2 regions of the Paenibacillus sp. FSL R7-269 genome follow, and region 2 is predicted to be linked to the other one. Evidence: a T-box and tRNA genes for the amino acid it is inferred to sense, from the RefSeq annotation. Region 2 holds a T-box; the other holds one or more tRNA genes.

Region 1 (12,381 bases), on a different contig from region 2:
ATAACCTGTCATATACGCCTTCACCTGTACCTCAGGATCTTGTGCAAGTACAACGGTAAAGGTACTAAATTTGCTGATGCTAAATTGAATGCCTGACTTTCCGGTCTGGCCAAAAGGTACGATCTCTCCCTTGACCAATTCTTTGGTACCGTCGCTGTGCTGGGTGAAGACCGCAAGTGCCTTCAGTTGCTCCGCCGTTAACGAAGAGTTGTTAAGCGGTAATACCAGCGTAACCGGACGGCTCTGCAGATTGGTCTCAATCGTTACCGGACGGCTTACGAGCGTGACCGATGCACCGCGGGATACACTCTGCACCTGGGTTTTCGCAAGGGCTTCTACCTCTGCGCTCTGCTGTGATGTCTTCAGCGGAACGAGGTTGAAGTAAATATCTGTACCGAACCCAGCCATCGAGCTGCCCGGAACCTTCACCTCAGCATTCACTGTGAATAGATCCAGCGTGATCTGATTATCAGCAAATTGCTTGCTGGAAGTTGCCGGAATGGTCAATCTGGTCCCAGCCACCTCATCATTCTTATCAGGCACGTTGATTCTGGCAATACTGGACCCAGCGGCCTTAAGCTCATGAACTGCCCGGATAGCTTGCTCCAATGTGAACGTAAGCGTATCACTCTTCACTCCGTTTGCATCCTTAGTGCGGGTAATGACAACGGAGGATACCATGGAGCCTTGAGCGGCGCCGTTCTCAACGTTCGCATTAATGCTTTCTGTCTGCGGAGAAGGTGTCGGTACCGGAGCCGGCGCTCCCCCTCCTGATCCTGAACCACCGCCGCCCGGTGCCGGTGCAGGAGGATCAGTTGGCGTGACCGGAACAGGAACTGTCGAGAAGCTCCAGACCTTACTATCCGTAATTCCTGCATAGCTGTTACCTGATTCATCTGTAAAAGCACCCGGGTGAATCAGCACATAATAGCTGCCGCCCTGCTTGAGCAGACCGCTTGTATTGATGCTGACGGTAGAGTCCGTGACAGCGACAAGTGCTTTATTTCCCGCTTGAATTCTCGTTACAACCTCATTATTCGCTGCATTCACAAGCTCAATAGCGGCATCTCCAGCTAACACATTCTCGTTAAAAGTCAATGTGAGTGTAGCAGATACAGGTACATGCGTTGTATTGCCTGCCGGACTGTAAGATGTTACTACAGGCGGTGCCGTATCTGGTGCACTGGTGGTCACAAACCGCCAAGCGTTAATGCCTGAGATGCCGCTATAGCTGTTGCCAGCGAGATCTGTAAATGCTCCTTCCGAGATACGTACAAAGTAGCTTGTCCCATGCTCCAGATTATCCGCCGGATTGATGGTTACGACATTGTTCAGAATGGTTACCCTGTCCGAAAGAGCAGGAATCGCCGCTAACGGATGAATATCATCGGTGCTGCGGAATATCTCAATGGTACCCACTGCCGCCCGTACATTTTCGCTGAAGGTAAGGACCAGATTCGCGTTCACTGCCAATTCGGTGGCCCATGGCTCCGGCGAATACGTGATCACCGTTGGCGAGATCCGATCCGGTGCATCTGTGGTTGTGAACTGCCAGAGTGTATTCTCCGCATTACCATCATAGCCGTTACCTGCGAGATCAGTAAATGCCCCGGCTCCAATCTGTACATAGTAGCTCACACCATACTTCAGATCATTCGTAGGATTAATCGTAACTACATTGCTATGAATAATTACATTCCCGGAAGCTGCAGGAATCGTCGCTACTGGTGCATGATTCGCACTATTGTAGATGACGATATCGCCTTCCCCTGCTCTTACTTTCTCGCTGAAGGTAAGCTCCAGATTAGCTCCAATAGCTACACCTGTTGCACCATTCGCAGGTGAGTACGTGTTCAACACAGGTGCAGTTGTATCTGGCGCAGCCGGGGTGGTGAACTGCCAAATGGTGTCGTCTGCGATACCAGCATAGTAATTGCCGGATGAATCTGCAAATGCATTATTGCTAATCCGCACATGGTAGCTTGTGCCATACTGCAGATTGTGGACCGGATTAATCGTTACTACATTGTTCAGGATGCTTACATCCTTGGCAGCAATGATAGCTTCCAATTTGTCAGTTGTGCTGTTGTAAATCACAATACTGCCTTCCCCTGCTCTAACATTTTCGCTAAAAGCAAGCTCCAGGTTAGCTCCGATAGCTACCTCTGTTGCCCCATTCTCAGGCGAGTAAGTGCTTACGATTGGCGCTGTCGTATCCGGTTCGCTGGTGGTACTAAAGCGCCAGGTTGTATCGTTAGTGATACCGGCATAAGGGTTGCCCGCTTTATCCATGAATGCATTATTTGCAATCAACACATGGTATTTCCTGCCATAATCCAGATTCTCTTCTGGATTAATCGTTACTACGTTGCCGTCAATGGTTACCACATCCGAAGTGACAGGAATGCTCATCATTGGGGCATTTAGAATCTCGCTGTAGATCTCAATTTGGCCCGCACCCTTCATTACATCCTCATTAAAAGTAAGCGTCAGGTTGTTGCCAATCTCTACATCCTTCGCTCCATCTGCAGGATAATAACTGCTCACCACCGGCGGTGTAGTATCAGGCGCTTCGGCGGTTGTGAACTGCCAGGTGTCCTTGTCCGAGATACCTGTATAGGAGTTAGAGTTTTCTGCTAGATCTTTGAATGCTCCGTCATCGATGTTTACAAAGTACGTAGAACTGTATTTAAAATCTTCATACGGAACAATGGTTACCACTTTATCCTTAACCGTAACATTCTCTGAGTTAACCGGAATTACCATTAGATTACCTTCGTCTGTACTGTCATAAATCAGAATGTTACCGCTATCCGTTGTTACATTCTCATCGAAAGTTAGTGTCAGTTGGGCATCAGTCGCTACTCCCGCTTCGCCCTGGTCAGGAGAGTAGCCGGTAACAGTCGGAGCTTTCGTATCTCCTGATCCAGCAACAGTCGTGAAGCTCCACTCACCCGCTGCGATCGCTACATTGCCACTGTCACCGTTAGTAAAAGCATTCGCGTCAACTGTAACGGCATATTTCGTCCCTGGATCAAAATTGATGCCCGGATTAATCGTTACCGCATTAGTGTCCGGATCTAATGTTACTCTGCTGGCCTCATCAGCCGGGATGGTTTCAACCGGAGAGGACAGATCTGCAGCTTTAAAAATATGGATATTTTCAGTTCCTGCCTCTACCAGCTGATTAAACATGATCTCGAGATTTGCATCTATTTCTACATCTGTCTCATCATTCCCTGGATTCAGACTGAGAACCCGCGGAATGTTGGGAATGACATAAGACATAATGATCACACCGGAATCACCCGCTGCAATAAATTGATTAAGACCTCGGAAAAATACGATGCCGTTAAGCTTAGTAGTCGCGTTTGTAGTCTCAGGCTTCCATGTCCGCCACAGATCGGTAGTGGAGAACACTTTCCCCCCATCTCCTGCAGCTATAAACACGCTGTTTCCGAAAGCTACACCGTTTAGATTTATATTAGCTTCAAGAATCTTCTCTGCGCCTTTAGTACCCTCCGGAGAGGTAACAATAAGTCCAGAATCACCGACAGCTACGAAGATCCCGCCGCCAAAGGTAATTCCGTTCAAGTTAAGGTTTGAGTAATCGGTTGTTTTGCGCGTTACCTTTACCCATGTCGTTCCATTTCCTGAAGTTAAAACTGTACCGTTATCACCCACTGCAACAAACTTGTTGTTGCCATAGGCAATACCATTCAGATTAACATTAACGCCTGCAACGGATGATGCAGTCCAATTGCTACCGCCGTCGATCGATGTAATTATCTTTCCAGCATCGCCGACTGCGACTAATTTATCTTTGCCGTCGTAGGCGATGGCATTCAAGTTGTTAATGATGCCTGTATTCCGGGAAGTCCAATCCTCATTATCTGTAGACACTAAAACTGTTCCAGCATTGCCTGCAGCAACATATTTGCCATCCGTCCCTGTATGAACAATACCGTTCAAATCTACAGTTACACCAGAATTACGAACTGCCCATGTCGAAGGGTCGCTTGCGGCAACAATTCTTCCTCCTTCCCCGACTGTAACTAAAATATTTGAGCCTACAGCCACTCCGTTTACTTTGCTGCTGTCTGGCAGCGGACCAACATTCTCCCAGCTTGCCTCACCGTTGTCTGTTGAACCTGCATATACCGGAAAGGCCCCGGTCCAAACTAAGCTGATCACGAGTAGCAACGAGAAATATTTTTTCAATCCCTTACCCTTAAACAATGTATCGCTCCCCCTTGTTCATTCATCACTTTTCATCCGCTGCAGAGCAGTAGAAATTTTCATATATGCGCCCATTCTAGCAGACAGCTCTAAACAAACTCTTAACAATTCTCGACAAAAACCGATTCATCAGGACCTAATTGGGGATAGCTCTAAAAAAAATGAAAAAACAGTGATTTTCTAACCTCTTATCAATAAAAATGTCTAAACCTAAAAAAAGCGCACGGAGCTTTTGCTCACATGCGCAATTGTGTTCACATTTCCCCGAAAAATCCCTTGGCAACCAGGATCGCCGATGCGGAACGCGGCCAGCCTGTATAAAAAGCGAGGTGAGTCATTGCCTCGATCAATTCTTCTTCGGAGTAGGCCTTCCACGCACCGCACCATTCCCTCTGTATTGAATTCAATCGGCACTCAAGCCTAACCCTTCTAAATCAGACTGAAATCGGTCTGAGTCAGACCTCCATGTGAAATGTGTTACATGGTACCTTCAAGCAGAGGACTTTTTCCTCGTAGATCATTAGGGAGGTAACTGCATGATGCAAAAAAAACACTGGGGATACAAAGGGATTCTGCTGGTTGTGATCACGATTCTGCTGATCTCGATGGTAGGCTGCAACAACGCGTCGAACAAGGCAGCCGAAGGAGCGGTAGAGAACGATCAGAAGCCAGCGGCGGCAAGCCCAAGCCAGACCACGGGGACAGGCACTTCCGATAAAAGCGCTGCACTCTCCTTCAAGCCGGGGAAATACACAGCCAAGGGGAACGGGAAGAACGGCCCGATCGAGGTTGAGACAGAATTCACTGATAACGCTATTAAAGACGTAAAGGTGTTAAGTCAGAATGAAACAGAAGGCATTGCCCAAGGGCCGCTAAAGATTGTTCCTGAAAAAATCATCAGTGAGCAAAGCCTCGCAATCGATGCCGTCTCCGGCGCATCTATGACCACCAAGGGGATTCTGGAGGCTGTAGAGGATTGCGCCAAGCAGGCAGGCGGGGATCTGACGGTCTTGAAGCAGGCCAAAGCCACTGCTGAGAACAAGGAAGTGGAAGAGATCACAGTTGATGTGGCCGTAGTGGGCGCCGGTGCTGCCGGTACAGCTGCGGCGCTTGCCGCCGAAGACAGCGGAGCCAGCGTCGTACTGCTGGAGAAGACAGCTACACCTATGGGAGCCGGCACTATGGCCGGAGGCATGTTCGCAGCCGATTCCCAGCAGCAGAAGGACAGAAAACAAACGGTCAGCAAGCAATGGCTCTATGACCAGTACATGGCAGCCTCCGATGGCTACATGAACTCGCTGCTGGTCCGCAACATCATTGATGAAGCAGGGAAAACCGTTGACTGGCTGAATGCGAACGGCGCCAAAATGACCCTGGTGGATGCCGGTACCGGCTTTGCCTTTGAGCATATCGGAATGCCTGCCACGCTGCACGGATACCAGGAAGGCGGCACAGTAGCGATCACCAAGCTGATCAAGTCTTTTGAAGCCAAATCGGGACAGGTTCGCTTCAGCACTCCGGTGACTGAGCTGCTGACAGACTCTAACGGTGCAGTAACCGGCGTGCTGGCTAAGAAAGAGGATGGCTCCAAGCTCAAAGTGAACGCCAAGGCTGTCGTCATTGCAACAGGCGGCTTCGGCGGCAACAGCGAGATGATGGAGAAATATTTCGGCAAGAAGTTCACTCCGGGACAGATTGCTACAAATACAGGTGACGGCATTCAGATGGCCTGGAAGGTTGGTGCAGACCCATACGGGATGACCTCGACCCAGTATTTTGCGCAAATCTTTACGCCGGAAGAGATCGCTAAACTGGCCCCGATCAACAAGGATTGGTACAGCCTGACCAAGTTCAGCGAGTACCCGAACCTGAGAGTGAATACGCTGGGCCAGCGCTTTTCCGATGAGACTAAGGTTACCCTCTTCGCTGTACACGGCGCTGAGATTCACATGCAGCCCAAAGAGACGGAATTCCTGATTCTGGACTCCGCCATGCTGAACACCATCAAGAAGAAGGGCCTGGCAGCCATCGAACCCCACTTCTCCAAATGGAAGGGCAAGCGCCAGTTCTACATGGAATTCAATGAACCGAATGATACAGATGTTATTCTTGCAGATGAGAATAGACCTACGGACTACACCCCTTTGCTGGATTCAATGAAAGATACCGGTGTTGTTCACAGAGCAGATTCACTGGAGGTACTGGCTCAAGAGATCGGTGTGGACAAGGATACCTTCCTCGCATCCGCCAAGCAGTACAATACAGCCATTGCCCAGGGCAATGACCCTATGTTCTTCTCCGACACGAAGCGGCTGGTTCCGCTCAAGCAAGGTCCTTATTATGCCATTAAGTATGTCGGACGTAACCTAGGAACGCTGGGCGGCGTACGCATCAATGAGAAGATCGAAGCTACCGATTCGGACGGCCGGGCCATCCGTGGACTTTACGTCGCCGGTGCTGATGCAGGCGGGATGTACGGACAGGCTTATGTTGATTTTGAAGGCGGTACACTGGGCTTTGCCTATACCTCCGGCCGGCTGGCCGGTATCCATGCTGCGGGGTACTCGCATAAGTAATTAGACAACGAATTGCACAATTGTTAAAAAATCGCCCTACCTTTACCCGGTATGGGCGATTTTTGCTGATTCTCCTGAATTGGATTTGGATTATAATGAAGCAAAACTATAAAGGGAGTCTGTGCATCATGTTAGATATTCTCGCGCTGCTGGAGTGCTATAACACCTATGATCAGGATGATATTTACTTTGATGTAGCCAAAACTATGCTGGAGAACTATAACCGACTTCAGACTTCAAGCATACAGGAATTCGCTGAGTCCAACCACATCTCTGTCTCTACGGTCAGCCGCTTCATGCGGCAGATGTATTATGACAACTTCTCAAGCTTCCGGATGATCTATGAGCAGACGCCTCTGCAATATCAATATGACGGCAAATACTATCCTGCAGTGAAGGAAGAGGACATAGATCCGGTAGCCTACGGTGAGCTGCTGGCCGAGAAGATTAAGGCAACCACCAGCCAACTGGATGAACAGGCGATCACTTCGCTGCTGTCCATGATCGAATCCAGTGACGAGATCGTTTTCATCGGCATTCCCTTGCATTCCGAGATCTGGCGGCTGCAGGTCGAGCTGGTGCTCCTGGGCAAAAAGACCAAAGCGTTCATCGACCCCAACTATCAAGTCAATGCCGTTGACGGTGTGAACGAAAAGTCGGCCGTCATCAGCTTGATCTATATGCCGCAGTATAATCTTCATCAGGTGCAACAGTTGAAGAGAGCTAAGGAAAAAGGCGCTCGGACTGCCTGCATAGCTCACGTAAGATTACAAGGTATAGAGAACATTGTTGACCTGTCGCTGCAATACGAAGGCACCGGCACACAAGTAGACAGCCTGCTGATGCAGGTGCTGCTCAATTACATTGGACTCCGCTTACGGAACAAGCTGCTCTTAGGGAAGAGATAGAGGGGAGGCCATTTATGAATCACGATTATTATGTGAATTGCATCACTCAGGGAATGGAACAATATCTGCATACCCTGGCGTTGGCAGAACATATGCAATGACGTTAGATTTAGCAACAACCCCGTAACTGGCCACATTCTAGTCCGCGACTACATATACACAGGGTTACGTCATCGTCTGAATTTACATTATGGATTGATGTGGTGAATGAGGCGCTGCATGGCTGGCCTATGTTGAATCAGGCATATTACGAATTTTGGCTTTCACGTAGCGAGCTATCTTTTTATCTTGCTTACCTGGATGGTGTTCCCATAGCTACCTCCGCTGCCATGCAGACCGGTAATCAGGCATCCATTGAGTTTGTATCCACCCTGCAGCAGTATCGAAATCAAGGTGCTGCAAGCGCTCTGTGCCTCACAACCCTCCATGATTTACATAACAAAGGTGTACATACAGCAACCTTGAGAGCAAGCCACAAAGCCAATGCGCTTTATACAAAGCTTGGATTTAAGCCTTATTTTCAAACCGTAGTTATGTCTTATGAAGAAATAGAACGCTAGCCTCATGTATGCCAGCGATGCGTTCTTTTCCTCAGTTCAGCTATAGCACCGTTCCCGGCACTCGATAAGAACTTTGTGATATCCGGCCTAAATTCAATTTCAATCTGATCTTTGAATACTGTTATCCTTTCAATGATCCATCTCAACATAACTTTTTTGTGGTCATGGCTAGCTTCATTATATTTTAAATTCCACCCACTAATATTTTTGGCCAATTCTTTAATTTCACTTAATTCTAGTTTTTTCGTCTGAAGTTGCTCCTCAAGTGATCTGACTTCCTGATCAAGTTTTTGCAATTCCTTTTCTTTATCCTCAATCATTTCATTTAATAGTTCTGGCTTGAAGGCACTCTTTCCCAAAATACTTTTTGTCACTTCCTTTTTAAGTAAGTTCAATTCAACATATTCGCTTGCCAACTCTTGATTTTTTTTATCAAGGAATTCTTTAATATCCTTATACTCCTCTAGATCATAACCTCTGGAAAATTCTATGTAGTCTATCTTTTTCAAAGATGCGAGATATTGATTAACAACATCAGCTACAGTATCTTCAATTTTATTTTGTGCATAAATAGTCTGCCCCTTGCAATCAACCTTCCTTAACGCTTTGCCAGAACATCGATAAACCGCCCGTTTCCACATTTTAATCGTACCATCAGCAAGAGTGTATTTTTTGGCATTATATGTTGTAGTCAAAGGGGAGCCACAATAACCACATTTTATAAACCCGACCAATAGAAGCGGGCCTACCGAGGTGTTAACTCGTTCCCGATTATGGTCTTTAACTTGTTCTTTCGACCTAGAACTTCTTAGCAATTGAATATTATCAAAATCTTCTTTATCGATAATTACTAATTGAAGTTGTTGTTTTTCGGGCATCGTCCATTCTGCTTTACCTTTAGTCTCAAAAATCCCTTCAACCGATTTTCTTTTCCCATAGGCCGGATACCCTTTATACACAGGATTTCTAAGAATAAAGTTCACAGCAGCAGTGTTCCATTTACCTCCGGTAGAAGTGGGGATTGTATTTTCATTAAGAAACTTAGCAATTCGATTACTTCCAAAACCCTCTTTTATCACCATATTGAACATCTGTTTGACGATAGTAGCTTGTTCTTTATTTATTTCCAGCTTCATCAGCTCTTTGCCTTTCTTATTTTTAATTCCTGAAGGTGTTAACCGGTATCCGAATGGTGCAGTGCCACCTCTAAATACACCATCTTCGGCCATTTGTGTATGTTTTTCATCAACGCGCATCGAAGTTTTTTGAGATTCGTTATTCGATTGCCAGAATCTAAGGAAGTTTGTAATGTCATGCCCTTCGTCTGTAAATTCTTGTTGACCTTCTTTTACTGACCAGACTTCAATTCCCATTGAGTTGAACCATTTTAATAACAGAGGAGTTTCATATGTCCTTCTTCCTAATCTGTCGAACATGAAACAAAGCAATACATCAAAGTGACTATTTTCCGCATCATATCTAGCACGTTGAATTTCATCTCTGTCCTCATTCGCTGTCTTATATCCAGAAACGCCTTTCTCCGTAAACTCTTTTACCAACACCCAACCCTTACTATTAATAAACTCTTGACAAGCCCTACGTTGCATAGGAATATCATTTCCTTCAAGCTGCCCCTTTGTTGATACTCTATAAAATGCTGCGACCCGTCTCTTATCCCCCATACCGAAAGCCCTCCCATCAGTCATATGTACTACCATATTTTATCCTTATTATTCTTTTTGTAAATAATGTTGACTGAGAATTATATTTATGATATATTATTTCTTGTGAGAAAAACGAATGGGGAATTAGTTCAGTGGGAGAACGCTTCGCTGGCAGCGAAGAGGTCAGGGGTTCGAATCCCCTATTCTCCACCATTCTATGGACTCTTAGCTCAGTTGGTAGAGCAGTAGACTCTTAATCTATTTGTCCAGGGTTCGAGCCCCTGAGAGTCCATCACATTTTTAAAGACCCTGACCAGGGTCTTTTTTTTGTTCAAATTAAAGCCCCTTAATCCTATACGTTCATAAGCAATTCAACAAAAAGGCACCCATCGGTTTATTCACCAATAAGTACCTTGTACATTGTGCGGCTGTCCCGTAAACCCCAGAGCCAGCCCCCCCCAATGAGGGCTTACCCTCCCTAAACCGCTTACAGCCCGTCCAGCTCCTCCGTGTTCTTGGACAGCAGTCCTTTCAGTTCCTTCATGAACATGTTAATGTCCTTGAACTGGCGATACACGGACGCGAAGCGGACGTACGCTACCTCGTCGACAGGGTAGAGCTGCTCCATGACCAGCTCGCCGATCTGGCGGCTCTCGATCTCGGCGAGGGCGATGCCGCGCAGGCTTTTCTCCACCTCGGATACGATGACCTCCAGGCGCTCTACAGGGACCGGACGCTTCTCGCAGGCACGGATCAGGCCGCGGAGGATTTTGTCACGGCTGAACTCTTCACGGCTGCCGCCTTTTTTGATCACAATCAGCGGGGTCTCTTCAATCATCTCGAAGGTGGTGAAACGGCGGCTGCATAGCTCGCATTCCCGCCTGCGGCGGATGGACTTATTCTCATTAGCCGGGCGCGAGTCCAGGACTTTGGTATTGGTGTGGTCACAGTAAGGGCATTTCATAAGCTTCTTCACTTCCTCATCATTAGAATGGATAGGCCCGGTCCATTGATACACAAGGGCTATGCGGGCATTATTTAATTTCCAGAAAACACCGTTTATTTGTTGTTATGAATCTGACATGTCCGGCACATAATACAGTTACCAACCGATAGGAGGTGAACAGCAATGAGCCAAAATAACAACTCCAATAACCTGGTAGCTCCAAACTCACGCGGTGCCTTGGAACAACTGAAATATGAAGTTGCCCAGGAACTAGGTATTACCCTCTCCCCAGACGGATACCAAGGCAATAAAACTTCTTACGAAAACGGTTCGATCGGTGGTTACATCACTAAACGTCTTGTAACCCTGGCTGAACAGCAATTGGCAGGTCAGTACAAATAAGTACAAATAACCTGCTAAACACGACATAAGCTTGCCTAAGAAGTATCGAACGGCCTCCGGCCGTTTGATGCTTCTTTTTACATAATAGCAGCAGAAGTAACAAGCACCCTAGAACTCACTGTAGAGCTCGGTGTATTGATCATAATAATAAATCACACGCTGCACGTAATGCCGGGTCTCACCGAACGGAATGTCCTTCACAGAGGCTTCTGTTCCGTCCCACTGCCCTTCATCCAGCCAGCTCTGCACCTTGCCGGGTCCGGCATTATAGGCGGCTATAACTGCTATACGGTTGCCGTCGAACTGCTTAGAGAGCGTAGACAAATACCAAGTGCCCAGTTCAATGTTGGAGGAGGGCTCTTCCTTTAGCCGTTCCAGCGATACCTCAGGAAGCTTGGCCTTTTCGAGCGCCCACTTGGCGGTATCCGGCATCAGCTGCATGAGTCCCAGCGCGCCTTTTTTGGATTCGCGGCCGGTCTTATAATTGGTCTCCACACGGATAATGGATGCTACCAGGAACGGGTCCATCTCATACGTCCGGCTGTGCTGGCGGATCTCTGCTTTATAATGAATAGGATAAAACCATGACATCCAGTTGGAGCCTAGAAACAGGATCGCGGTGAAGCCGATGAACAGCAGCAGCAGGACTCTTTTGGAGCGCAGCCACTTCATCATATCAGGCCCAGCCTGTCCCACAGCCGGGCAACCTGAAGCTCGGCAGACTCCGGATCACCGCTATTGTCGATCACATAATCCGCTTTCCTGCGCTTCAGTTCAATATCCATCTGCGACCTCAGCCGGTCCTCAGCCTGCTCCAGCTTCATTCCGCTGCGCTCCATGAGGCGGGCTAACTGCACCCTTCTCGGAACATAGACCACAATAATCTGCTCAAACAAGGAATCCAGCTCTGATTCGTAGAGCAGCGGAATGTCGACAATGACCAGCCGCTGCGGATTCTCCTGCTCAAGCGCATACATTCTGTCCTTGATCTCCCTGCGGATTGCCGGATGGGTCAGGTTATTCAGTGTCTTGAGCGCCTCCGGGTCCCGGAAGACAATCTCACCAAGACCCGCCCGGTCCAGCGAA
Region 2 (12,381 bases):
CGCATACTTCCCGGCTCCACACGTTGCCTTCGTTATCCTGGATGGTATACACCTTAACGATATCCGGGTATTTGTCCCAAAAGTTACCCTCCACATTACTTTTTTTCGCTTCAAGCTTAGGCAGCTCTGAAATAGAGGTAACTGCTTTGGAGGCAATCGCATCATTCACATACTTTTCTACCTCAGCTATTTGCTCCGGTGTAAGTTTGTCATCATGGTTGAAGTCAAACCGTAATCGTTCGGAAGTAATATTACTTCCTTGTTGGTGGACATGATCACCTAGCACTTCCCTTAAACCAGCAAGCAACAAATGAGATACCGTGTGCAGCGCGGTTGTTTCTGCGGAATGTTCAGCCAACCCACCTTTAAATTTACCTGCAGAAGCCGTTCTGCTCATTTCAGCATGTTTCTTTGCCGCCTCTGTATAAGACGCCTTGTCCTCCATGCTATATCCACTTTCAGTTAGGAACTCTTCCGTCAACTCCAAGGGAAATCCATAAGTTTCATAAAAATAAAAAGCATCTGCACCCGATACTTTCCCCTTATTCTTCAGATGTTTCTGTATTTCAAATTCTCCCTGCTGTAACGTTCTATAGAAAAGATTCTCTTCCTTATTTACTATTTCGATGACTTTCCTTTTATTGCGGATTAAATCTTCATAAGCTGTAGCTTCATCTATATAAACTTCAGACAACTGCCCCACAAAGCTTCCTTGTATCCCTATTTTTTTACCTGCACGAATTGCCCTTCTTAATAGCCTTCTTGTTATATATCCTGCATCACTATTAGCTGGCTCCGCACCGTCATTAATGAGAAAAGTAGCTGCTCTCACATGATCCAGTATGATTCTAAAGGACTTTAAGTCGTCCGTATAGGATTTACCGCTTAGCTCCATCAATTTGTTCTTGGGGTTATGGAAGAAAGCCGTATTATAAATATCCTTATCACCATTAAGAGCTGTTGCCACCCTTTCTAACCCGCCTCCATAATCCAGATTAGGCTTCTGCATTTTTACAAATCCTGTGTCTCCTTTGGTATAACACATAAATACGTTGTTCCCAATTTCCAGGAATCTGTCGCTTTCAGAAGCAGGATGGTCCAGTGAATCACCGCCCGGTTCAAGATCATAGAACATTTCACTATCAGGCCCACCCGGTTCACCAACCGGCATATGGAGCGGACTTCCGGCCCGGCTCCACCAGTTTTCTTGTTCATCGTATAAGAATATTTTCCCGCCTCTAGATGCCCCGTATTGCCAGGGATCATCTTCAATGATAGGGTCTATCCCGACGGATCTGAATTTTGCTGACCAGAGCTCAATGGCTTCCGTATCTTTAGGTATATTCAGTTCATCACTTCCTGCGAAAGCACTGATATACAGCCTGCCCGGATCCATTCCTAATTCAATGATCTGCCAATGCCAAATAGCGTCGATTTGCTTCTGTCTATAGTTATGTTCGTTGGCTTTGAACTCCCACCGGCCTATCATTTCGAAAAATGTCAGATGCGACGTATCCCCTACTTCCTCAATATCCACTGTCCTTAAGCACTTCTGAATATTAGCAATCTCATTACCTGTCGGATGCTTTTCTCCCAATAAATAGGGAACCATAGGTTGCATGCCACTTCCTGTAAACAACGTTGAGGGATCATTTTCTGGTAACAAGCTGGCAGAAGGCACTTGGCTAGCCCCAATTCCTTTCATAAAATCTACATACGATTGTCTCAACTCATCTGGTGTCATTCTAATACCTCCATCCAATATTATTTATGCTTAAAACAAAAAAGCCCTAAGCTGACATGTTTCTTGTCAACTTAGGGCGAACGATTATGTCCGTGTTACCACCTAACTTCAGATTGCTCTGCGCTCTATCAGTACGGGATTTCTCCGATACTGTTTCCTGAATAACGGTGGAACTCCGTTGAAGCCTACTAAGATTCCTCTGTTCGGTCCACAGCTCCGAGACTGCTTCACTATTAGATCAATGAAGATTCGCACCAACCATCTTCTCTCTGTGAGATCCTTAATAGTTACTATTTCTCATCATAGCCTTTTCGTTTTAAGTTAAAGCAATGCTAGCACAATCCGCTTGCTTCGTCAATTAATGAGTTACCTGGAGCCGGCGTTTACCATCTGCTTAGCCTGCATACGACTGGCCTGTAACAAAGCATCACTGAGCTTCGCATCACTAACTGCCCGTGCCAGTGCAACGGTACCCACCATACTGCTTACCAATGCATAACCATTAGAGGGATCGATCTCAGCCATATTTATAATAAACGCGATGAAACGTTGCAGCTCTTGTGTGTATGCTTGCCTGATATCTGCCGATAGCTGGGAGATCTCCCCCGATAAAGCAGGTAAGATACAACCGGCTTCCGTCTGATCCCGATGCAGGGGGCTTAAGTAAAAATCAATGACGGCCTCAATCGGCGTCTGATTTTCGTTTTTGTTATGGTCTGCAATTCTCTGCAGCATTTCAATGGTGTCACTAATGGCGAAATGACAGGTCTCCATCACAAGCTGATCTTTATTTTCAAAATGGGAGTAAAATCCTCCGTGCGTCAGTCCAGCACCTTTCATAATATGTGGAAGACTGATATTCCGCACGCCGTGGGTGCGAAATGCTTTGGCTGCGCTGGCAATGATATGGTTCCGAACTTTGAGCTTGTGCCCTTTTGGATAAGGCATCCTGCTCCCTCCCCTTTGTATAAGTCTGTATCTATTGAATGTCTTTTGAAATATTATAGTTATCATATTATTTAATGTCAATTGGTAATGGAGTGTTGACTCTTCTAAAATATGATGACTATAATATATTATGATTAACATATTATAACTTGGAGGTACCCATCATGAACTCATTAGAAGCTGTAGATACCCTGGTTATTGGATCGGGGCCTGGCGGTTATGTGGCTGCATTACGTTCGTCACAACTGGGCATGACAACAGTCCTTGTGGAACGCCACCAGATCGGAGGGGTATGTACGCATGTAGGCTGTATTCCGTCCAAAGCGCTGATTGCTGAAGCGGAGCGTATTCATTTGCGTAGACACTGGTATGCTGTTGACGAAGCTTCTTCTTTTCAGGAGGCTCAGTTGTTTAAGCAAGCTGTGGTGGATAAGCAGTCTGGAGGGGTTCGGTTTTTGCTTAAATCGGCAGGTGTGACTCTTATTGAAGGAGAAGCCAGCTTGATAGATGCGAATACCGTTGAAATTCATCACAATGAACAGATTGAGCGCCGAATGGGCTTTAAGCATCTCATCCTGGCAACCGGTTCCCGTCCGATTGAAATCAGCGCGCTTCCTTTCGGCGGACGGATTCTTTCATCCACGGAGGCGCTATCGCTGGCCGACATTCCTAAGAGCCTCGTTGTAGTTGGCGGCGGTTATATTGGTGTGGAACTGGGGCAGATGTTTGCGAGATTTGGAACCACAGTTACGATACTCGAGGGGGGTGAACAGATTTTACCCGGATTTGAAGCAGAGCTTATTGCACCTGTCGTTCGTCAACTGAAGAAGGACGGGATAACAATCCTAACGGAAGCTAAGGTTACAGGAGCAGCCCCATATACGAGTCACATTGATCTACAATATATGCGTCAGGATCAACACCATGTTGTTCAAGCTGAATATGCATTAATTACGGTTGGCAGGAAACCGAATACAGATGGAACCTTGGGTCTTGAAAAGATTGGTTTGTCCCCTACTCCGCAAGGCTTGATCGAGATTGACAAGCAGTGCAGAACATCCATTCCGAATATCTATTCCATTGGAGATATTGTTCAAGGCCCTGCCTTGGCCCATAAAGCTTCATATGAAGCAAAAATTGCAGCAGAAGCGATTGCGGGTAAACCCTCTGTCATCGACTACAAAGCTCTTCCGCTGGTTGTGTTTTCTCACCCGGAGATTACGAGCGTTGGTCTTAGCGAAACGGATTGTAAACACAAATCCATTCCTGTTATCGTTGGAAAATCTATTTTCTCTATTAACGGCCGTGCGCTGGCTCTGAAGGAAACCGAAGGATTTGTCAAAATTGTTGCTCATGCTGCGTCTGGACTTGTATTAGGTGCACAGATTGTAGGCGCTGAAGCATCTACGCTTATATCGGAGCTTTCCCTTGCGATTGAGATGGGAGCAACCGTAGAAGATATAGCCATGACCATCCACCCGCATCCAACGTTAGGTGAAATTGTCATGGAGGCCGCTGAACAGGCCCAACGGAGGCTATAACAAACGAAACTGATTTCAAAAGAAACTAAACGTTCATTCTCCGGTATGTTGGCGAACAAAACGCAGCCGGACCTTTAGCCGGCTGCGTACAGCATCTTCAGCTTCGTGCCACGCACCATCAATAGAGCTCGCTGCTGGACTGGTCATCGAGCTGACTTCAAACTGGCTTCCTCTCGCGTGATATCATCTTCCCAAGAACGGTAGTAGTCAATTTTACCCCGCAGAATATCCAAAGTCTGCTGAATCGTTTGAACCTGCTCGATTAATTTCCGCTCATGCTCTTCTAGAAGTTTCCTGCGCTTGGGAATGCCATCATTGCCAAGCCGCATCATATCAGCGAACTGTTGCATAAGAGCGATCGGCATTCCTGTAGTCTTAAGTTTTGCGAGTAATATAATCCATTCTGAATCATGCTCCCGATATATCCGATGACCATTCCCGGCACGGGGGATGGGGTCCATCAGACCGATCCTTTCGTAATAACGGAGGGTATGTACGCTTAACCCCGTCATTTCAGCTGCCTGCTGAATGGTCAGTTCTCTACCGGTCATAACGAATACGCTCCTTTCAACATCAGTTCAATTGATCAAGCTGTTCTGAGCTAATATGGAGCTTAAGTGCCCCTAAATTCTCTTCCAATTGCGTTAGACCGCTTGCAGCAACAATTGGAAGAGCTCGCGGGTGATTGTGCAGCATCCAAGCAAGGATAAGCTGATTCGGAGTCGCTCCCAGCTCTCCAGCAACCTTCCTTAGAGTATGCAATCGGATCGTCTGATCCTCTCTCTGATATGCATCGGGTAAGACAGCTTCCTTTTTGTTGTATACGCCTCCAAGGAGGGGGGAATAAGCCAAGAGCGTAAAATCATCGTGTTGACTGCAGTAAGCAAGTAAATCCTCATCCGCACTGACCTGCACTCCGAAATCCGCTTCCGCTCTAGGCTGCAAATACGTATATCGCTGCTGGATGCAGCAATAGGACGCCCATCCTTTTGACTTACTGATTGCCTTGGCTTCAAGGAGCCTGGACAGCCGGTAATTACTGCAGCCTATAGCTCTTACTTTGCCGGCTTTGACCAAGGAATCAAAGGTCTCCAAGGTTTCCTCGAGTTCAGTTTCGTTATCGTCAACATGAGCATAGTACAAATCTACATAATCTGTTCCTAGCCTCAGCAAACTTTCGTCGATTTCCTTTTCAATCGCTTGGCGGCCTAAGCCTTCCATTTTTTCGCTTTTCGGCACTACCGGTTTCGCTCCCACTTTGGTGGCCAAAATGATCTGATGTCTGTTTTTTCTTTCTTTCATCCATTCGCCAAGCAAAGACTCGCTTTCTCCGCCAACACAGCCTTCGTTCCATATCGCATAATTATTGGCTGTATCCAGAAAGTTTCCACCTGCCTCAAAAAAATGATCCAGCAACTGGAATGAGTTTTTTTTGTCGGTTCGCGATCCAAAATTCAGACAGCCTAAAGAATAAGCACTTACCAGCAATCCGGTATTCCCCAACGGAAAATGCTTCACACGATTTCCTCCCTTTAACAAACTGAATGAACTTTCGCTTGCTTGCATCGTACGTGACCAGTATAAGAGTTTAAGTGCACTCTAAGTCAATACTCCAAAACTCCATAACTCCATAATTGTGATTCTGATCATAGTTGATATCCAAAAACCTGAATATACTGAAAACATTATAATTACATTCATAACAAAAATATCCAATTTGAGGATCTGTGAACAAGGATGTAGTTGTAAATTTCACGAAAGGGGTCTTGCCGTCTCCACACTCTCCCTCCGTACATTAAGGTTGTTAGCCGCCCTAGTCTTTGCACCCCAGATCGCAGCTTGAGAAAGTGCACAGGCACAACTTTAAACCAACCAATTTGATCGGAGGAGTACTAATTATGAAAAAGACTGTAGCTTCACTTCTTGCAGGTGTTGTAGCACTTGGGTCCTTTGCCTCGGTGGGCAGTGCCGCTGAAAACAATGAGCGTAATAATCCTGTAGAGCTCTTCTCAGGCTCTTCCCCTATTTCGATTACGGACCAAGTCTGGAAAACCCCTGCAGACTCCGCTTCTGAGGACAAAGTATGGGGATATCTTGAAAGTGTTAAAGGGAACCTGCATCTTTCGGCTAAGGAGGATATTCGGGGGAAATTTAAAATTACAGAGCAAGAAGCAAACAGCAAGACCGGCAGCCAGCATTACCGGTTAAGCCAGTATATCTCAGGGATACCGGTATATGGAGCCGATCAGACCCTGCATATCGACAAAGCCGGCAATGTTACCTCTCTGCTGGGAAGTGTAGTTGAGGATGTATACCAGACCATTCCGCAGCCGCTGATTCAACTCCAAACCATATCCGGAGCAGATGCCATTCTGGCAGCCGGTCAGGATGCCACGCTGGAACATGGACCACTTGGTGAGCCCCAAGTTACTCCTACAGCGGATTTGTACTATTTTATCGTTGATGGAGAACCTCAATTAGTCTATAAAACAGAAGTGAACGTTCTGGAACCCGAGCCTTTGCGGATACGGTACTTCATTTCTGCGGAGAATGGCAGCGTACTGTTCAAATATAACATCTTAGAGAACCTGACGGGTACGGGCACTGGAGTTTTTGGAGATACCAAAACGTTCGAGACACGCCTCTCGGGTTCAACCTACCAGCTCTATGACAGCACCCGCGGCAAGGGCATTGTGACCTATACCGCCAAGAACAAGACCTCTCTTCCGGGGACGCTCTTAACCAGCACTAACAATGTCTGGACAGACAAAGCCGCGGTTGATGCCCACACTTATGCTGAGAGAACCTATGATTATTATCTCCAGCATTTCGGCCGCAACAGCCTGGACAATAAAGGACTGCAGATTCGTTCGACCGTTCATTACTATACTTCTTATAACAACGCATTTTGGAATGGTGCACAGATTGTTTTTGGTGATGGAGATGGGTCTACCTTTACACTGCTGTCCGGTGATTTGGACGTGATAGGCCACGAGTTAACGCATGGTGTGACGGAGAAAACATCCAATCTTGAATACTACGGAGAACCTGGGGCACTCAATGAGTCCTTCTCCGACATCATCGGAAATTCAATTGAAGGTGCGAACTGGCTGATCGGTGATAAAATATATACACCGGGCGTTGCGGGTGACGCGCTCCGCTCACTGGCTAATCCGCCATTGTACGGCCAGCCTGACAAATACAGCGACCGTTATACCGGTACCAGTGACGAAGGCGGTGTGCATACGAATAGCGGCATTAATAACAAAGCTTTCTATCTCGCTGCTCAAGGCGGTACGTTTAACGGTGTAACGGTCACCGGTATTGGCCGTGAGGATGCCGTTCAAATCTATTACAATGCACTTGTATATTACCTTACCACCTCATCCAACTTCTCTGCAGCACGTACAGCAATCATTCAATCGGCTACTGAATTGTTTGGTGCAGGATCGGCTCAAGTAACAGCTGTAACCAAAGCTTACAATGCGGTAGGCGTCTACTAAGAAAAGACTAACAGGCCAATGATCCTCAAGATCATTGGCCTGTGTAATGTAAATCAGCATTATAATGAAGTATTGATTGTTGCATTTACTATTTTCAGGAGACTTTCCTTGATTCCATGTGTAACTTCGTTACCATGGTACGTAATCACCTTTTTAATATCCAGCTCTAGCAGTTTGGCAATCGACTTCAACGCAGTAGGATGATCCAACGTGTAATAATCGTTAAAGGACAGGAGCTTACCATCTTTTGCATTTAATGCATCGCCGGCAATTAGCGTTTGAGTTGGAATATGATATAGCGACATATGATCTGGCGTGTGTCCAGGTGTAAAGACGACTTGAATACCGCCGGCCAGCGGCAGAATGTCTCTATCCTTAAGTGCCGTATGAACGTGCACAGACGGTGCAAAAGTTGTACCTCTGATAAGCGGAATGGCTCCCGTCAAATAGGGTACAGCCTCTTCGTGTGCGAGCACCTTCACCTCTTCCACACTTGCCTGAATGAGTTCCGGCAGACTGCCAATGTGATCGCTGTCTTGATGCGTAATGATGATATGCGTCAGCTGATCTATTCCAAAACCTTCTGCTTCAAGTAACCTACGGATCTTATCCAATTGCCCGGGAATGCCAGTATCCACAAGTACAAGATTCTGTTCATCCCACAACAATGTTGGATACACGATAAAAGATCCCATTTGCATCTCTATCGCTTTAATTCCGGTATTCGGCCGAGACATGGACATTCCTTCATCATCCTTTCCTATAAGTAGGTATATTATATTACTTATAGAAAGCCGCAAGTCAACACTTTTTCCACTCTCTATTCGGGCAGTCCCTGAAAAGAATTCCCGCGAGTCAGGCTCTGACTCTGATCGGCCCAGCGGATCTGAACCGAACGGGAAGTGAAGATGTCGGGCCCGTCCGATACTTGAAAATGCAAATTGAGCTTTTATAATTCAGAATGGAGAGCCTTGCGCAGATACGTTCCCGTTATAGAATGCTTAGCCGCAGCAAGCTGGGCAGGTGTGCCCTCGAATACGATTTGGCCGCCCCGGTGTCCGCCCTCGGGACCCATGTCAATAATCCAGTCTGCACTCTTGATCACATCCAGATTATGTTCGATGACTACCACGGAGTTGCCCCCGTCGACCAGGCGGTTCATGATGTCCAGCAGACCAGAGATATCGGACATATGCAGTCCGGTTGTCGGCTCATCCATAACATATAGGCTGCCCTCCTTGTGAAGCTCTTCAGCCAGTTTGATGCGTTGGCACTCACCGCCCGACAAAGTGCTCAAAGGCTGGCCCAGCGTTACGTACCCAAGTCCCACATCCTCCAGTGTCTGCAGCTTTCGGAGCAGCTCCTTCTTGCTGAAGAAGTCCGAAGCCTCCCGTACCGTCATAGCAAGGATGTCGCTGATGGATTGTCCATTCAGCTTGTATGCCAGGACTTCATCGCTGAAGCGTCTGCCCGCACACACTTCACAAGTCGTCCGTATCGGCTCGAGAAACGCCAGATCTGTGTAAATCATGCCTAGACCCTGACAGTTGGCACAGGCTCCCTTGGAATTGAAGCTGAACAGAGAAGCGCTTACCTTGTTGGCGGCTGCGAACAGCCGGCGGATGTCGTCCATTATTCCCGTGTAGGTAGCCGGATTAGAGCGGATGGATGTGCCCGCAGCCGACTGATCAATGACGATGGCTTCCGGATGTGAGGACAGGAAGGCTCCGTTAATCAGCGTACTTTTACCTGAGCCGGCAACTCCCGTTACCACAGTCAGTACTCCAACAGGGATATCAACGGTCACCTCCTTCAGATTGTGCAGACTGGTGCAGGCTACGCTCATTTGTCCCCTTGGCACTCTGACAGATGTCTTCAGAGGCAGACTTTGCTTCAAGTACCGTCCTGTTAACGTATCCGCACGAAGTAAGCCTGCAAAGTCGCCATTATAGACGATGGTACCGCCACGGGTACCTGCATGAGGTCCTACATCAATAATATAATCGGCGATTTCCATCACTTCGCGGTCATGTTCAACCACAAGTACCGTATTCCCTTTGTCCCTGAGCTGGCGCAGCATACCGTTCAGACGATGAACATCCCGCGGATGCAGCCCGACACTTGGTTCGTCAAAAATATAGATCATATCGGTAAGACTGCTGCTTAGATGACGGACCATCTTAATGCGTTGCGACTCCCCTCCCGATAAGGTTGAGGTCTGCCGGTCCAGACTGAGATACTCCAGGCCAATCGAGACCAGATGATTCAACCGGGTCAGAATTCCCTCTTTCATAGGCCCGGCAACGGGGTCCTGAATGGCTTCGATGATACGAATAAGCCCGCCAATCTCCATAGCCGCACACTCTGCGATGTTGTATCCGTTAATCCGGCAGCCTAAGGCTTCTTGATTAAGCCGGCTTCCCTTACACAGGCTGCATTCACTGTAAGACAAGAACCGGTCAATGGATTCGCGTTTGGCTTCGGACAGCTCGCTGCTGTCACGCTTCAGATACAGGCGTGTGAGCTTGGGCAGCAGGCCTTCGTAATCCGATTCGATCGCTCCGCCCTTGGTGTTGTACATGATATTGCTCTCTTTGCCATGCAGCAGGACATCCTTCTCTTCCTGAGTGTAGTCAACGAGTTGCTTATCATTGTTGAACAGTCCGGAATGGGCATATGAATTCCATAACCAGCCCCCCACTTTGAAAGCGGGGAACAGGATCGCGCCATCATTCAGCGACCTGGACCTGTCAAGCAGCTTCTCTACATCGAACTGCACTACTTGTCCCACTCCAGAGCACTCAGGGCACATACCGGCCGGGTCGTTAAAGGAGAATACATGCGAATTACCAATGAACGGTTGGCCAATTCTGGAGAACAGCAGCCGGAGCATCGCATTGATATCCGTGATCGTTCCAACTGTTGAACGGGAGTTGCCGCCGAGTCTTTTCTGATCGATGACAACGGCCGTAGACAAGTTCTCGATGAGATCGGCGTCTGGCTGACTATACCGGGGCAGCCGGTTGCGGATGTACGTGGAGAACGTCTCATTAAGCTGCCGCTGAGCTTCGACACTGATGGTGTCGAAGACCAGCGAAGATTTGCCCGAACCCGAGACGCCGGTGAAGATCGTGATTTTCCGTTTCGGAATGCGAACATTTACGTTTTTCAGGTTATTCTCTCTTGCGCCTTTAATGACGATATCATTAGCGTGCACCAAGCTCACCGTCCCAATGGTATATAAGCTGAACAAGTCCGGAGGAGCAGCTTCGGGTATGAGCCAATTTCAAATTCAACCGTTCTTTGATATCCGCAAACAGCGGTTTTCCTTCTCCGAGAACCACAGGGTGAACGGATAATCTGAATTCATCCACAAGTCCCAATTGAATAAACGTTGTAATCAGGCTTGCTCCACCATATAACCAGATGTCTTTACCGGATCTCTGCTTTATTTTGTTTACTTCGTCAAGAATATGGTCGTTTATAAAAATAGCTTCATGACCCGTCCCCTGCTGCGACCTGGAAAACACATATTTCTCTTTGCTATGGACTAGTGCCCAAATTTCTTTGTCATCATCCGAATCTTCATCCTTCGGAATGTATTGTCCCCATTGGTCATAGCTTTTTCTTCCATAGAATATGGTATCCACTTGATTCATAAATTGTGTGAACTCCAGCTCAGGGTCCATAGTGCACCAGTCCACTTCCCCATTTTTCCCTTCAATGAAACCATCCAAAGTAACTGCCAAATCTAAAATGATTCTTCTGCTCATGATTTATTGCTCCTTTCGTTGATTTACTATCATTATAAAGCGTTAATATGTCACCTTACGTCATATTTAAAACGCCTGATCTCCTTCTTTTAGATGAACTTTGATGTGATATAATCAGGACAAACATTTGAAAATTTATGACAAAGAGGTGTATTGCTAATGGCATTAACGTCCGCATTCACGAGCCTCAACCTGCCTGTTAAAAATGTAGCCCAGTCGAAAGCGTTCTTCACCGGACTTGGATTTGAGCTCAACCCGCAATATCCGGATAACGAGACTTCGGTAGCCCTCTTGATCGGTGACAACCTGCAGGTCATGCTGATCGATCAAGCCTTCTTTCTTACACTCACGGAGAAGGAAGCCGTCGATACGGGCAAGTATGCACAGTTGACGATTGCTTTGGAATTCGAGAGCCGGGACAAGGTTGATGAAATCGTGAACACCGCACTCTCCTTAGGCGGGAAATTGCACGCGGAACCTGAAGATCATGGATTCATGTATCATTGGGGCTTCGTGGATTTGGACGGCCATCTGTGGGCGATTAACTATATGAACATGGATGCGGAACAGGGCTGAGACTAACGAAGAGTACACTCGTACTATGGCTGCAAAAAAAGACGCCGGGCATCTTCCCCAGCGTCTTTTTTGAAAATATAAGAATGTATATGTTTCACGCTACACATTATCCTTCTATTTCTCGCCGAAACGGTACCGTCCTTTACAAGGACGGCAATGCCGTTTCCACTTGTGATTAGTTTTTTTCAGTATAGGCTTTAAAGTTGTCCATGATCGCCTGCCAGCCTGCTTGCTGGAGCTCAACGGGATTAGCATTTTCCGCATCGAATGTTTGAATAATCTTCGTCTCATTCCCT

What was found. The T-box of region 2 lies ahead of C162_RS30905 (alanine--tRNA ligase). A T-box ahead of a tRNA ligase gene usually reads a tRNA of that ligase, here a tRNA-Ala.
Region 1: it encodes a tRNA-Ala, which carries the amino acid that the T-box ahead of C162_RS30905 (alanine--tRNA ligase) is inferred to sense. The anticodon was not compared.

The regions. Positions count from the first base shown of each region.
Region 1 is NZ_ASPS01000035.1:34,649-47,029, reverse strand. Features, by position in the region: gene C162_RS34430 (Ig-like domain-containing protein) at 1-4,239, opposite strand, end outside; gene C162_RS17390 (FAD-dependent oxidoreductase) at 4,776-6,815, shown strand; gene C162_RS17385 (MurR/RpiR family transcriptional regulator) at 6,944-7,723, shown strand; gene C162_RS17380 (GNAT family N-acetyltransferase) at 7,927-8,283, shown strand; gene C162_RS17375 (recombinase family protein) at 8,286-9,965, opposite strand; tRNA gene C162_RS17370 (tRNA-Ala) at 10,086-10,160, shown strand; tRNA gene C162_RS17365 (tRNA-Lys) at 10,167-10,239, shown strand; gene nrdR (transcriptional regulator NrdR) at 10,435-10,911, opposite strand; gene C162_RS17355 (alpha/beta-type small acid-soluble spore protein) at 11,077-11,295, shown strand; gene C162_RS17350 (lytic transglycosylase domain-containing protein) at 11,404-11,967, opposite strand; gene coaE (dephospho-CoA kinase) at 11,967-12,381, opposite strand, start outside.
Region 2 is NZ_ASPS01000110.1:8,799-21,179, reverse strand. Features, by position in the region: gene C162_RS30905 (alanine--tRNA ligase) at 1-1,744, opposite strand, end outside; T-box leader at 1,814-2,057, opposite strand; gene C162_RS30900 (TetR/AcrR family transcriptional regulator) at 2,111-2,692, opposite strand; gene lpdA (dihydrolipoyl dehydrogenase) at 2,857-4,233, shown strand; gene C162_RS30890 (MerR family transcriptional regulator) at 4,377-4,784, opposite strand; gene C162_RS30885 (aldo/keto reductase) at 4,807-5,751, opposite strand; gene C162_RS30880 (M4 family metallopeptidase) at 6,132-7,736, shown strand; gene C162_RS30875 (MBL fold metallo-hydrolase) at 7,796-8,479, opposite strand; gene C162_RS30870 (excinuclease ABC subunit UvrA) at 8,686-10,962, opposite strand; gene C162_RS30865 (dihydrofolate reductase family protein) at 10,943-11,509, opposite strand; gene C162_RS30860 (VOC family protein) at 11,669-12,085, shown strand; gene C162_RS30855 (SRPBCC family protein) at 12,261-12,381, opposite strand, start outside.